DNA from 4 places in the Peribacillus sp. Hz7 genome. Region 1 is predicted to be linked to each of the others. Evidence: riboswitches for the same ligand, from Rfam matches in the RefSeq annotation. Region 1 holds a riboswitch; each other region holds the start of a gene.
The links. Region 1 has a riboswitch for S-adenosylmethionine ahead of mtnK (S-methyl-5-thioribose kinase). Riboswitches for the same ligand answer to the same signal wherever they lie in the genome.
Positions count from the first base shown of each region.

Region 2: it holds a riboswitch for S-adenosylmethionine, as region 1 does, so the genes downstream of both, ACE199_RS22905 (peptide-methionine (S)-S-oxide reductase) here and mtnK (S-methyl-5-thioribose kinase) in region 1, are expected to answer to the same signal.
Region 3: it holds a riboswitch for S-adenosylmethionine, as region 1 does, so the genes downstream of both, ACE199_RS08685 (methionine ABC transporter ATP-binding protein) here and mtnK (S-methyl-5-thioribose kinase) in region 1, are expected to answer to the same signal.
Region 4: it holds a riboswitch for S-adenosylmethionine, as region 1 does, so the genes downstream of both, ACE199_RS08715 (methionine biosynthesis PLP-dependent protein) here and mtnK (S-methyl-5-thioribose kinase) in region 1, are expected to answer to the same signal.

Region 1 is NZ_JBHHJV010000006.1:24,946-28,127, forward strand. Features, by position in the region: gene ACE199_RS10395 (LCP family protein) at 1-274, shown strand, start outside; gene mtnK (S-methyl-5-thioribose kinase) at 533-1,738, opposite strand; SAM riboswitch class I at 1,818-1,945, opposite strand; gene ACE199_RS10405 (carbon-nitrogen family hydrolase) at 2,030-2,812, opposite strand; gene ACE199_RS10410 (pyridoxal phosphate-dependent aminotransferase) at 2,913-3,182, shown strand, end outside.
Region 2 is NZ_JBHHJV010000041.1:5,567-8,748, reverse strand. Features, by position in the region: gene ACE199_RS22910 (hypothetical protein) at 1-748, opposite strand, end outside; SAM riboswitch class I at 986-1,101, shown strand; gene ACE199_RS22905 (peptide-methionine (S)-S-oxide reductase) at 1,190-1,570, shown strand; gene ACE199_RS22900 (helix-turn-helix domain-containing protein) at 2,095-3,182, opposite strand, start outside.
Region 3 is NZ_JBHHJV010000004.1:229,262-232,443, forward strand. Features, by position in the region: gene ACE199_RS08675 (hypothetical protein) at 147-344, shown strand; gene ACE199_RS08680 (MBL fold metallo-hydrolase) at 396-1,220, opposite strand; SAM riboswitch class I at 1,572-1,675, shown strand; gene ACE199_RS08685 (methionine ABC transporter ATP-binding protein) at 1,736-2,746, shown strand; gene ACE199_RS08690 (methionine ABC transporter permease) at 2,739-3,182, shown strand, end outside.
Region 4 is NZ_JBHHJV010000004.1:235,851-239,032, reverse strand. Features, by position in the region: gene metC (cystathionine beta-lyase) at 1-4, opposite strand, end outside; gene ACE199_RS08715 (methionine biosynthesis PLP-dependent protein) at 4-1,113, opposite strand; SAM riboswitch class I at 1,199-1,313, opposite strand; gene fumC (class II fumarate hydratase) at 1,607-2,989, shown strand.

The DNA of each region.
Region 1 (3,182 bases):
AGATCAGTTAATTCAGCAGCTGTCTAACGTGGATGGAATTGTTGCTTTACCAGGGATGATTGAAGAAGCGCTGACATATGTAGAAACAGATATTGGAATGAAAACGATGTTTGTATTAAGTTCCCAAGCGATGTTTCACCCTGTCGATTCGATTAAGACGTTGCGCATTCCTGTTAATGACAGCTATACAAACGAAATGTATCCGCATGCTGGTGCCGTTTTATCTATAGACTTTGAGAAAAATCAACAGGCTTTACAGGAGTTTTTTGAGTAAGTCCTGTTATATGAGATACGTGTATGACTACGATGTTTTCGCGATAACGTATAATCTATATAAAAGAGGCTGCTTAGAAGCAGTCTCTTACTACAAACTAGGGAATATTGTCGCGATAGTTCGGACTAATCATTCTATTTTCTGTATGGAATTAAAGATTAATACATCCCGTAATGCTTGTTGATTTAAAAGGGTAATATAGGAATCATTTCATTGCACCAAGCAAGACAAAGTTGTTTGGGTCATAGTTAATCTTTTTTAAAGAGTTGAATAGGAAGAGCAAGTTACTTGTTTTACTAATTCAATAACAGTTGGAATATCCAGTGTGCTGCGATTTTTTACTAAGTGAGTTCCAATGATAAGCGCGTTTGTTTTAACGTTAATTCGTTGGTCCATATTAGCAATTCCATCTAAATCGATTACAGGTGAAAGTCCGCTTGCTCTTCTAATTAATTCCCAGCCAGCAAATCCAAAGCTGTCCGCTTTCGCTTTTTGTAAAACATAAGATAATAGGCCATCAATGTTTTTAAATTCATCATGGTTTTCATTACTCCATAATGTTGAATAAGTGCCTGTAAAAGTTGACCAAAATGTCTGAATATGAGAAAGAATAATCTCTTGATCCGCTTCTTCACGTGTAACAGCTTGGAAAAGGAGATTAGCAATAAATTGTCCTGCATCAAAGCCGATTGGACCATAGAAGGCAAATTCAGGGGCGATGACTTTTGTTTCGCTTTCGCTTGCCAAAATGTGTCCTGTATGTAAATCGCCATGCAATAGAGCTTCTTGTTCGCTCATAAATATTTTTTTCAATTTTGCCACTTCTAGTTTTAATTCATGGTCGTTCCATAACGTTTCTACAATCTCGGATAATTCCACTTCATAGTCGGTTGGTGTATGCTCAAAGAATGGGCCGGTAAAGATGGGGTTTTCTGTAATTTTACACAGTTCTGGATTTGTGAAGGCACGTGCGATTTCTTTTTTTGTCGTTGATTCTAAGTAATAGTCGGATGTGTAAAATAAAGTTTTGGCTGCATATTCGCCAATATGCTGTGAAATAAGAGGATAGCTTTCGCCTTCAATAAGACCAGTGCGAGCAATCTTTACATGTGATAAGTCTTCCATGACCGTAATGGCAAGCTGTTTATCTGCATAATACACTTTTGGGACATATTCGGGACAATAGCTTCCGAATGTAAGTAAGGCATCTGCTTCAATAGCTGCTCGTTTTAATGTAAGCGGCCAGCTTTCACCTAGCACTTTTGCATAGGGAACAGCTTGTTTAATAATAACCCCTTTATTAGTTGCGTTATCTGCGACATGAAAAACATAATTGAACGTGCCAGCTCCAATTTTGCGGCAAGTTAATGTCGCGTCTTTATCTAATAATTCTAGCTTTTGTATGAGTGCAATCGCTGTTTCATTCGTTAATAATTCGAACGAGCCTTGTGTTTGTGTCAATATAATCCCTCCAGATTATCGTTTAGGCAAGTAAAAAACCTCTTTCCATTTAAGAAAGAGGCTTTGAAATGATGATTCAAACCTCTTATCTTTCAGAAAGAATTCTTTCTGATGGAATTAGCACCGTGCCTTGCGGATTATTTCTCCACATATTGCGGTCGGTTGCTGGGCGTCATAGGGCCATATCCCTCAGCCTGCTCTTGATAAGAGAACGTATATTTTTCATTTTTAATAAATTATAGTTAGCTTGGAAAAATAATAACAATATTCCTAAAACATTGTCAATATAAAAAATTAATAAAATTCCGGACGTCGGTCGGCAAACACAGGAATTTTATTACGCACTTCTCGTACTTTAGTAAAATCAATAGTTCCTGTTAAGATTTCGACCCCTTCACCTGCTTCATTAATAATCTCACCCCATGGATCAATGATTAATGAATGTCCGGCAAATATGTTATTCGGATCTGAACCTGTTCGATTAACGGCTACCACATACGCTTGATTTTCAATTGCACGGCTAATTAACAGCGCACGCCAGTGATCTAATCGAGGTTTCGGCCATTCTGCTGACACAAACAATACTTCTGCTCCTTTTGTAGTATGTGCACGAAGCCATTCAGGGAAGCGGATATCGTAGCAAATGAAGCCGGCACACAGTTTGTCATCAAATGTAAATAAACCATCCCTTTCACCAGGTTGCAGGAAATGATGTTCATCCATCAATTGAAATAAGTGAAGTTTATCGTAATCTTTGACGAATTCTCCTTTATTATTAATCATAAGCATTGTGTTATAAATGCCGTCGTTTGTTTTTTTTGCGATGGATCCTCCAACGAGATGTACGTGATATTTCTTGGCGATTTTTTGTAAAAATGAAATCGTTTCTTTTGCTTCCACGTCGGCGATTTCTTCTAAGCGTGTTAAATCATATCCGGTAGTCCATAGCTCTGGTAAAATGAGGACATCCGGCTTCGATTGAACAGCCTGCTCAATAAGTTGTTCTGCTGCTGTATAGTTTGTTTCCGGTTTTCCAAAAGCAATATCCATTTGAATACAGGCAATGTTCCAGTTCATAATTTATACCTCCACAGTTTGAAAAAGTTCTTTACAACATTATCATAAACATATATCATTTTTGATTATAATTTCAAGAAATTTCAGAGAAGGTGCACGAATGTTTCAATTTGAACAATCCGAATTATTAAAAACATTACCGAAACAATTTTTTGCCTCGCTTGTTGCGAAAGTTAATAGCATTCAAGCGCAGGGACATGATGTCATTAATTTAGGACAGGGAAATCCAGATCAGCCAACGCCAGAACATATAGTGAAAAGTTTACAAATAGCTGCAGAGAAACCGTTGAATCATAAATATTCTCCGTTTCGCGGTCATCAATATTTGAAGGAAGCGGCTTGTGCTTATTATGAAAGAGAGCATGGAGTA
Region 2 (3,182 bases), on a different contig from region 1:
CTTCCAACTTGGTTTCCTTTCCATCTACGGTGGTGAAGAACCGCACCATAAGTCCGTCTGTTATTCCGTTCAAAGCATATCTGGTTTCTTCGTACGGGTTGGTTTTACTCCCCGTGTCAGTCATCATAAGAAGAGAACCTGTCAATTCGCCTTGGAGTAGGGCTTCATCGATTTTGACGAAGAGCTGGAACGATTCGTTCTCCGCGGAGTAAAGATATCCGTACACACTATCAAGATCGGAGAAAAACTTTCTTAAACGGTTCTTTTCTTTTTCTTCCGAATGATAGATGGCCATTTGCAACTCTTGTTGTAGCGCTTTTACATATTTATCGAGTTCTTCTTGGTCAACAGCCTTGTATAATTTGTTATCCTTGTTTTCTTGCTTTTGTACTACAAGATTTCCCTTAGAAAACCAAGCGTCAAACGTTATGATTTTCTCACCATTATTCACCTTAAATTCATATCCTTTTTCAGTTGTTTCTCCAGTCAGGGGGGATTTTTTTTCTTCCATAAACGGTACTTTACCGACTTCTTCTATGATTTTCTGTTGATGAAGTGTACCTTTCACTTTCCCTTTTTCACTAGTTAGTTCAAACCAATAAAGTATGCCGTTATCACTGTATACAAATGCGTCAGATTGGTTCAGTGGGTCCTTTCGGTCTTTCACTTCGGATGTTGCCCACCAAAATGCTACACCAATCAACAACCCAATTACCACCGCTACTCCCCAATATTTTAATTTCCTCATTTGATTTCCCTCCGGATCAACAAAAGTTTGAAGATGAGAGCCGCCTATCTTTTCATTTAAATAAAAAGTAATCTAAATACATATTCCTGTATAGCTGTATTTATGTATTAGAATGAATTCTAAAAAAATATTTCGTTACTTTCAATGAGAATTTTTATGATAGTACTTGAATTTTAGATAACTGAATGATACTATCAATAACAATCAACTAGTTAAATAAAAATAAATAGCGATAACTTCTTATCCAGAGTGGTAGAGGGACAGGCCCTGTGAAACCCGGCAACCATCAAGTCAAAATATTGTCTTGAACGGTGCTAATTCCTGCAAAGGTGTTAACCTTTGAAAGATGAGAGGAATGTATGTAATAATACGAACCTCTCTTTATTTAAAGAGAGGTTTTTTGGATGGAAAGAGGCTTATCGCTCAAAGGAGCGAATTTAAATGGAAAAAGCAGTGTTTGGTGCAAGCGAATTTTTTAGTCAAAAAGCTTTTATTACAGGTTTTCATGGTATTGAAAATGCTCGAATAGGACATCTAAGAGGGGCAAATCTAGACATAGTAGAAATATGGTTTAATCCTTGGAAAGTATCTTATAATGACTTATTAGAATTGTTTTTTGACTTACATGACCCAACATCTAGAGAAGGTCAGTCATTTAAAAACCAATCATTGATTTTCTTCTCTGATAAAAACCAATTAACATTAGCTAAACAAAAGAAAAGCGAGCTAAAACATATTTTTAAAGATGAAGTTATTACAAAAATTACCCCGGCGTGTGAATATATTAATGACCTGAAAGAGATCGAATTAATGTCTTATTGAACTACCCATCACTTAATTTTCTAATGAAACTTTGAAGTGGGAGTCTTTTCGCCTAAAATGATAAGAAACATTGGCGTAATTCAACAATTTGTCCCACCTTTCTTATGCTAGACGGCTTTGGATCTCTAGCATATCAAAAATGCACCACTTCCGAATGAAATGCACCACAATGGTACACATATTGAACGAAAATGGTGCATTTTTTTGTGACTTCGTCCAAAGTGTGTAGTATTTATTTCTATGAAATGGGGTTAATCCCTTGATATATCAGCATTTATGGGTAAATCCTTGTTACATATTCATATAGAAAAAGTGGTGCATTTCCCTCAACATGGTGCATTCTTAGGTCCAACCTGTGTAGTAAAAAATTTTAAAGTTTTTTCAAACCCTTGGGGCTCTGAGCTTCAGAGGGTTTTTTTGTGCATTTCCTCTTAGAGTGAGGGCTTTATCAAAAGAAATTATTTTTACTTTGCCTCTGATTAAACGAATACTAGTACTGAACCTTATTGCGACTTTTTCATCTTTTATCTTTTTGTGCGTTGTTTTTGTTTAGCCCAGTGCTCTAACTTTGAAATATTCCTCTTGTTGAAGCGTTTGTTTTGCCTATTCAAATAACGAAGAAGGGTACTATGGGAAAGCCCCATTTCTGCAGCAGCTTTACGAATACTTAATTTTTCCTGTTCAATTAAATCGGCTATATACTCTGGTGAAATTTCAATAAGCGTATTTTCTTCTAGGTCCATTGCTATTTGTTCAGAAGTTCCAGGTAGCTGTTCGATAATAGGGGGAGTCACTACAGTAGCAGCCAGCTCATTTACAGCTGGCGAAGCTAAAGTCTCGATATTAATTTTCTTTAGATTCTCTGCAATAATCTCATCCGGTGGTACGATTACCACAGTTAGTGGCCCCCAATATTTTTGTATCCAGAAGCGCTTCCCGATACGTTCTTCATCAATTGGTTCTGTGTAATACCAGTTTTTGATGACATAATCGCGCTGAAGATCATCTAGTACAGATTCAAGACGATCACGTATTTGTACACCATTATAGCTTTTAGGGAAAGCAACAACATCTAATAGTGTCTTAATCTTAAATGGTTGATGTAAATTGCGTTTTAACGTCCGTATTTTCCATTGATAATTTAAATAGCGTGTTAAACGTTTGTGTTCACGTTGTGTATAGTGGCTATATTGAAAGACTTTTAAATCAAGGGCCCCAAAAGATTGCTGCTCACTGTTTAAATAATATGAAAGAATAGGTGCAGGGCGAATTTGTAAAGAGTAAATACCTTTTGCCTTTCCCGTCTTTTTATCGTAAGCCATATCTAAGCTTCCGATGTCAAACATGCGATTAAATGTTGTGAAATCATATTGCTGTTCGTCTGAAATCTTTTCCCTGTCGATCACGGTTATATTGTCACCACGCATAGATACCCAAATACTTGAAAGGGCGGCAACACGTTTCATAATGCTAAAGCGCTCTTTTTCACGAATATAGAAATCTTCCTTCATTGCATCAGCAAATCGAAGTTTCAAGGCTTCATCACTGTGGAATTTGATGTAGCCATCAGCATCTTTAGGCTGTACGATCCACAAATAAGAAATCAGGTCAA
Region 3 (3,182 bases), on a different contig from region 1:
GTTATAAATATACGCTGAATAAAAAAGACCCTTCCTTGCTCAAACTATAATGACAACTTCCGTCAGTATTTCATTGCCCTGATGGCTAGTTGAATTAAAGATAGCACTGTATGTTGCAAAATACAGAAGCTAAGGAGGGAATTATTTTGGACGACAAAGAAAAATATACGTTTTTGAAAGATTCAGAATACGATAAAAAGGACTCTGTTTATTTAGACGTTGACCGTATTATCAATGAAGGAATGGCTGGAGGAAATGTCTATACATCAGGTAATAACCAAAACATCGAAGAAGCTCATGAATTCTATGATGAAGCGCCTCCTAATGTAAATAGTTTAGATTAATTAAATGTGAGCTGGCCCTATAAGGTCAGCTCACATTTATTTACTACCTATTCATCTTACACTAGTGAATTGCGCCTTTCTAAGAATGGACGTAATAATATGTTTCGAATCCCATTCATAGTCCGAGTACTCTATAATCGGATACTGCTTCGGGAAAACCTTCTGTTGAATCTCCTCAACGGTTAACCCTTGTTGATGCAGTCGAATAATTTCTCCCTGTAAATTTTCTAAATAGTCAAGCTTAACTTGAAATAGTTCCCTTCCATTTGGAAGATAGCCTGCATGACAACAGAAAACTTCTTGAAAATCATATCGCAATACCTTCTTAATAGAATGTATAATTGTCGGAATAGACTCCTCCTGCAAAATCACTTTTGTTTTTGGCGTAACAAATAAGTCTCCTGAGAAAAGTACACCGTTGCTTTGATTCAAATAAGACATATGATCCCTTGCATGTCCCGGTGTAAAAATAGCCTTCCATGTATGATGATGAGATTGTATCGTTTCTCCAATTGGGCGTGCTTGAAACCCTTCTCGCACTCCCCAAATCCGTTTACGATAATCCGGATATTCTCCCTGTTTTGAACAAACATCAAGCGACATCGAATGAATAAATAATGGTACTTGTTTATGTTTTTGAATCCAAGCGCAACCACCTGTATGATCTTCGTGATAATGCGTAAGCACTACTTGATCAAAATCGACCGACTGAAAAAAAGGAATCAAGTCAGACAGTAAAGACTCTGACCCTGTATCAATCATTAGACCATCTGTTACAAAGACATTTACACCCATCTTAGATTGCGCAGATTCTACTTTTCCATGTACCCATTCTACATCTCCTACCCGTTTCCTTTCTATATCCTTATCCCCCATTCGTTTTTATTGATGTCTATCAGATGAAGCCTTATTACTATTAACTGTATATAAGACACATAACACTTACAAGGAATATATGGAAAATATTAAGAATGGAAAGGCACACTTCCATAACTAATAATAAATTCATCAAAATCACAGATCTATTTCTTATCTAAAAATAACAAATACACCTAAGCTTCAACTAACAATTTTCAGATAGAAAGAGTAAGTTAAATCCTATAATGTAATAATATACAAGGATTTTTGAATATTATTACATTATTCACTGAAAAAATATATTGACTTTTCAAACTATAACAAATAATATTCTAATATAAATATTCTAAAATATCTCAAAATAATAAATACTTATCAAGAGTGACCGAGGGATCAGGCCCAATGACGTCCGGCAACCTCCTATTTAGGAACGGTGCTACTTCCTGCAGAGATACAATTCTGGAAGATAAGTCGTGATATAGATTATGTCGCCTCTTTCACTCAGAAAGAGGCTTTTTTAGGGGGGAACGTCCATGATTGAAATTCGATCGTTACGAAAGGAATACATCACGAAGAAAAGTCGAGTTGTCGGAGTTGATGATGTATCCTTGACGATTCAAAAAGGAGAAATTTTTGGAATTGTTGGATATAGCGGTGCTGGTAAAAGCTCCTTAATTCGTTCGATTAATTTATTAGAACGTCCGACAAAAGGCCAAGTAATTATTGATGGTGTTGATTTAACGAAATTATCGGGTCAAGCATTACGAAAACAACGACTGAAAATCGGAATGATTTTTCAGCACTTTTCACTCATCAGTTCGAAAACAGTGTTTGATAATGTTGCTTTCGCCTTAAAAGCTGCACATCAATCGCCTGAAGCCATTCGCAAACGTGTGCTTGAATTACTCGAAATCGTTGGTCTTAGTGATAAAAAAGATGTATACCCTGCTCAATTAAGCGGTGGACAAAAACAACGTGTTGGAATTGCCCGTGCATTAGCAAACAATCCTACCGTTCTTTTATGTGATGAGGCAACATCTGCCCTTGACCCAACAACAACAAAAGCCATTTTACAATTACTGAAAAAAATTAATAAAGAGTTCGGAATTACAATCGTCTTAATTACCCATGAAATGGAGGTTGTAAAAGAACTTTGTCATCGGGTAGCCGTTATGCAAGATGGGCGCATAATTGAAGAAGGCGATGTATACGGTGTGTTCGCTCAACCTAAACAAGCATTAACGAAACAATTTATCGAAAGCGTCTTAGATTTTGAACTTCCTTCTCATTTAATTACGGAAAGTAAAGGAAGCATTATCAAAATTAAATTTGAAGGACAGCTCGCTAGTGAGGCCATTCTTTCAGACTTATTACAAGAACATCCTGTAAAAGCCAATATTTTGCACGGAAAAATCGAATATATCCAAAACATTCCTTTAGGCATACTTATTGTTGAATTAACCGGGAACACTAATGACATTCAAGCGGCTTTAGACTATATCAACAAACGAACTAGCTATGTGGAGGTGATACATCATGCTTGAATCGATTACAGCTATACTTCCCGATCTTAATAAAGCATTCCTAGAAACGGTGTATATGGTTGGCATCTCGCTTATCATCGCCCTGTTTCTCGGTTTACCGCTTGGAGTTTTACTCTTTATAACAGCAAAAAATTTATTTTTTGAAAATGCGTTTATCAATAGTCTGCTTGGATTCATCGTAAACCTTGTACGATCTATTCCATATATCATTCTATTAGTAGCATTGCTTCCTTTCACTAACTTAATAACAGGAACAACGATTGGACCAATCGCTGCCTCTGTTTCATTATCCGTAGCAGCGATTCCGTTTTTCGCTCGAATCGTTGAAACCTCTTTACGTGAAATTGATAAAGGCATTATTGAGGCGGCGATTGCCGTTGGCGCTTCACCATGGATGATCATTAAAGATGTCCTGCTCGCTGAAGCAAAACCAGGC
Region 4 (3,182 bases), on a different contig from region 1:
TCATTATAATACCTCCTGTTTTACACGAGCAAAAGCTTGTTCTAGGTCTTGAGTTAAATCGTTATAATCTTCAATGCCAACAGAGAAACGCAGCAGTCGATTACATACGCCAGTTGCAAGTCGCGTTTCTAACGGAATATCAGCATGTGTTTGCGTTGCAGGGTACGTAATGAAGCTTTCGACTCCGCCAAGGCTTTCAGCGAAACAAATTAATTGTAAAGATTGTAAGAATGGATTAACGGCTTTTTCATCGATAATGCGGAAGGAAAGCATGCCGCCTTTTCCTGGATAAAGTACATCTGTAACGCATTCATGATTTGTTAAATATTCAGCAAGTGCTTTAGCATTTTGTTCATGTTGTTTCATGCGCAGAGCTAAAGTCTTCATTCCGCGCATAAGAAGCCAAGAGTCGAATGGGCTCAATACAGCGCCATATCCATTATGGTGGAACGCTAACGCGTCACATAATTCTGTTCCTTTTGCGACAATCAATCCAGCTAGTACATCATTATGCCCGCCCAAATATTTCGTTGCACTGTGAATGACAATATCAGCACCTTCTAAAATTGGCTGTTGAAGGAGTGGGGTATAGAATGTGTTATCCACAATTAATATTAAGTTATATTTCTTAGCAATGTCGGCAACAGCTCGAATATCTGTTTCCTGCATAAGGGGATTTGTTGGGGTTTCTAGAAAGATGGCTTTTGTTTGCGGAGTAATTGCATCTTCAATTTCACTCAAACAACAAGTATCTACATATTTACAGCCTAAGCCCCATTTTTTAAACCCTTGTTCTAAAAGGCGGTACGTTCCACCGTATAAATCGCCGCTAACAATCCATTCATCGCCTGATTCAAATAAAGCTAAGATTGTCGCAATGGCTGCCATGCCTGAACTGCAAGCAAAGCCTCGATCGCCGGATTCAAGATCAGCGATTGCTTGTTCAAGAATTTGGCGAGTGGGATTTCCAGTACGAGTATAGTCAAATCCAGTCGATTGCCCAATTCCTTCATGTCGATAAGCAGTTGAGAAATAGACAGGAGGGTTGACTGTTCCTGTAGTTGTTTCGCTTCTATTTCCAATTTGAGCAAGATATGTTTCCTTTTTATACATCACCATCACGGCTCCTTTAAAGATACGAAATAAAAAAAAGTCTTCTTTAAGAAGAAGACTTTAATTTGAGTAAGTTGAGTCATTCTTCTTATCTGCCAAGTTACAGGAACTTGAGGAATTAGCACCTTTTCATTGATCATGGGTCAATGAAGGTTGCTGAGGTGTCAACGGGCCATTCCCTCGACCTCTCTGGATAAGAGTTGAAATAATTTGTTTTTTTTGAATTTACTATACATTTTTCTTAATGTCAATACCAATGGAAGATTTGTTCGATGATATCGTTAATCTTTATATTGTCTATTTTGTTTACAGACATACATAAACTAATGAATTTTTTCGTATAACGTACGAAAATAAGCTATTTTTTTGCTATATACATGGAAAACTTGTACAATGTAAATGAGAATCAATATCAATGAATGGCATGTGGTCTATTAAGAGAAACTAATTAACGGACTATATGATTTTATATGTAAATGGGAGGCAAGGAATAATGGAATTTAGAATTGAAAGTGACACGATGGGTGAGGTAAAGGTCCCTGCAGATAAATATTGGGGAGCTCAAACAGAGAGAAGTCGCAATAATTTTAAAATTGGTAAGGAAAAGATGCCAATTGAATTAATTCGGGCATTCGCTTATGTAAAACAAGCAGCAGCTAAAGTAAATCATAAGCTTGGAGATTTATCAGAAGCGAAGAAAAATGCTATTATAACGATTTGTAGAGAAATTTTGGATGGAACGCTTGATGAGCACTTTCCGCTTGTTGTTTGGCAAACGGGTAGTGGGACGCAAAGTAATATGAATGTCAATGAGGTTATTGCTAATAAAGGTAATAAGTGGTTGGAGGAGATTGGAGAATCGGAAAGACTTCATCCAAATGATGATGTAAATAAGGCACAAAGTTCGAACGATACGTTTCCAACGGCGATGCATATTGCTGCCTATATGGAAGTAGTCAATCAACTAATTCCAGCTATTAAAGTACTGCGTGATACGTTTAAAGAGAAGGAAAAAGAATTTTGGGATGTAGTGAAGATTGGTCGAACACATCTTCAAGATGCGACACCTCTTACATTAGGTCAAGAAATATCTGGATGGAGAGCGATGTTAGATAAGAGTTTAGCTATGGTAGAAGAGAGCAGTCAAAAATTATTGAACTTAGCTCTTGGTGGGACAGCGGTAGGAACAGGGATTAATACAGACCCTGAATTTCCAGAGGAATCAGCGAAACAAATTGCTGAGGATACGGGACATCCGTTCCAAACATCTGATAATAAATTTCATGCGCTGACAAGTCATGATGAAATGGTCTACGTCCACGGTGCGTTAAAAGCACTAGCTGCTGACTTAATGAAAATTGCTAATGATATTAGATGGTTAGCAAGTGGTCCAAGAAGCGGTATTGGCGAAATTGCGATTCCAGAAAATGAACCAGGAAGTTCTATTATGCCAGGTAAGGTAAATCCGACTCAAAGTGAAGCCTTAACGATGATTGCGACTCAAATCGTTGGAAATGATGCGACCATTGGATTTGCAGCCAGCCAAGGTAATTTCGAGCTAAATGTCTTTAAACCGGTTATTATTTATAATTTTTTACAATCGGTTAAATTATTAACAGAGGGAATTCTTTCTTTCAATAACAACTGTGCGGTTGGAATTACAGCGAATGAAGAAGCTATTAAACAAAATGTAGAACGATCTCTTATGCTTGTTACGGCGCTTAATCCATACATTGGTTATGAAAGAGCGGCGAAAATTGCGAAACACGCATTTAAGGAGAATTCTACTTTGAAAGAAGCAGCCCTTCAACTTGGTTATTTAACAGAAGAAGAGTTCGATAAATGGGTCGTCCCAGCTAATATGGTGAATAAATAAGAAAGTTTAATGTACCCTTTCGCATGATTGTGAAAGGGTACATTTGTCATGGTCTCAGAAATATGCACATGTACACTTAATATGCGAAGAAAATAAAGTAGAAATTAATGAATGATCGTAATGGAGATAACATCTATGAGGAATCAATCTATTTTTGAAGAAAAGTGATGGATTTCCCCATTCAGTACTGAAT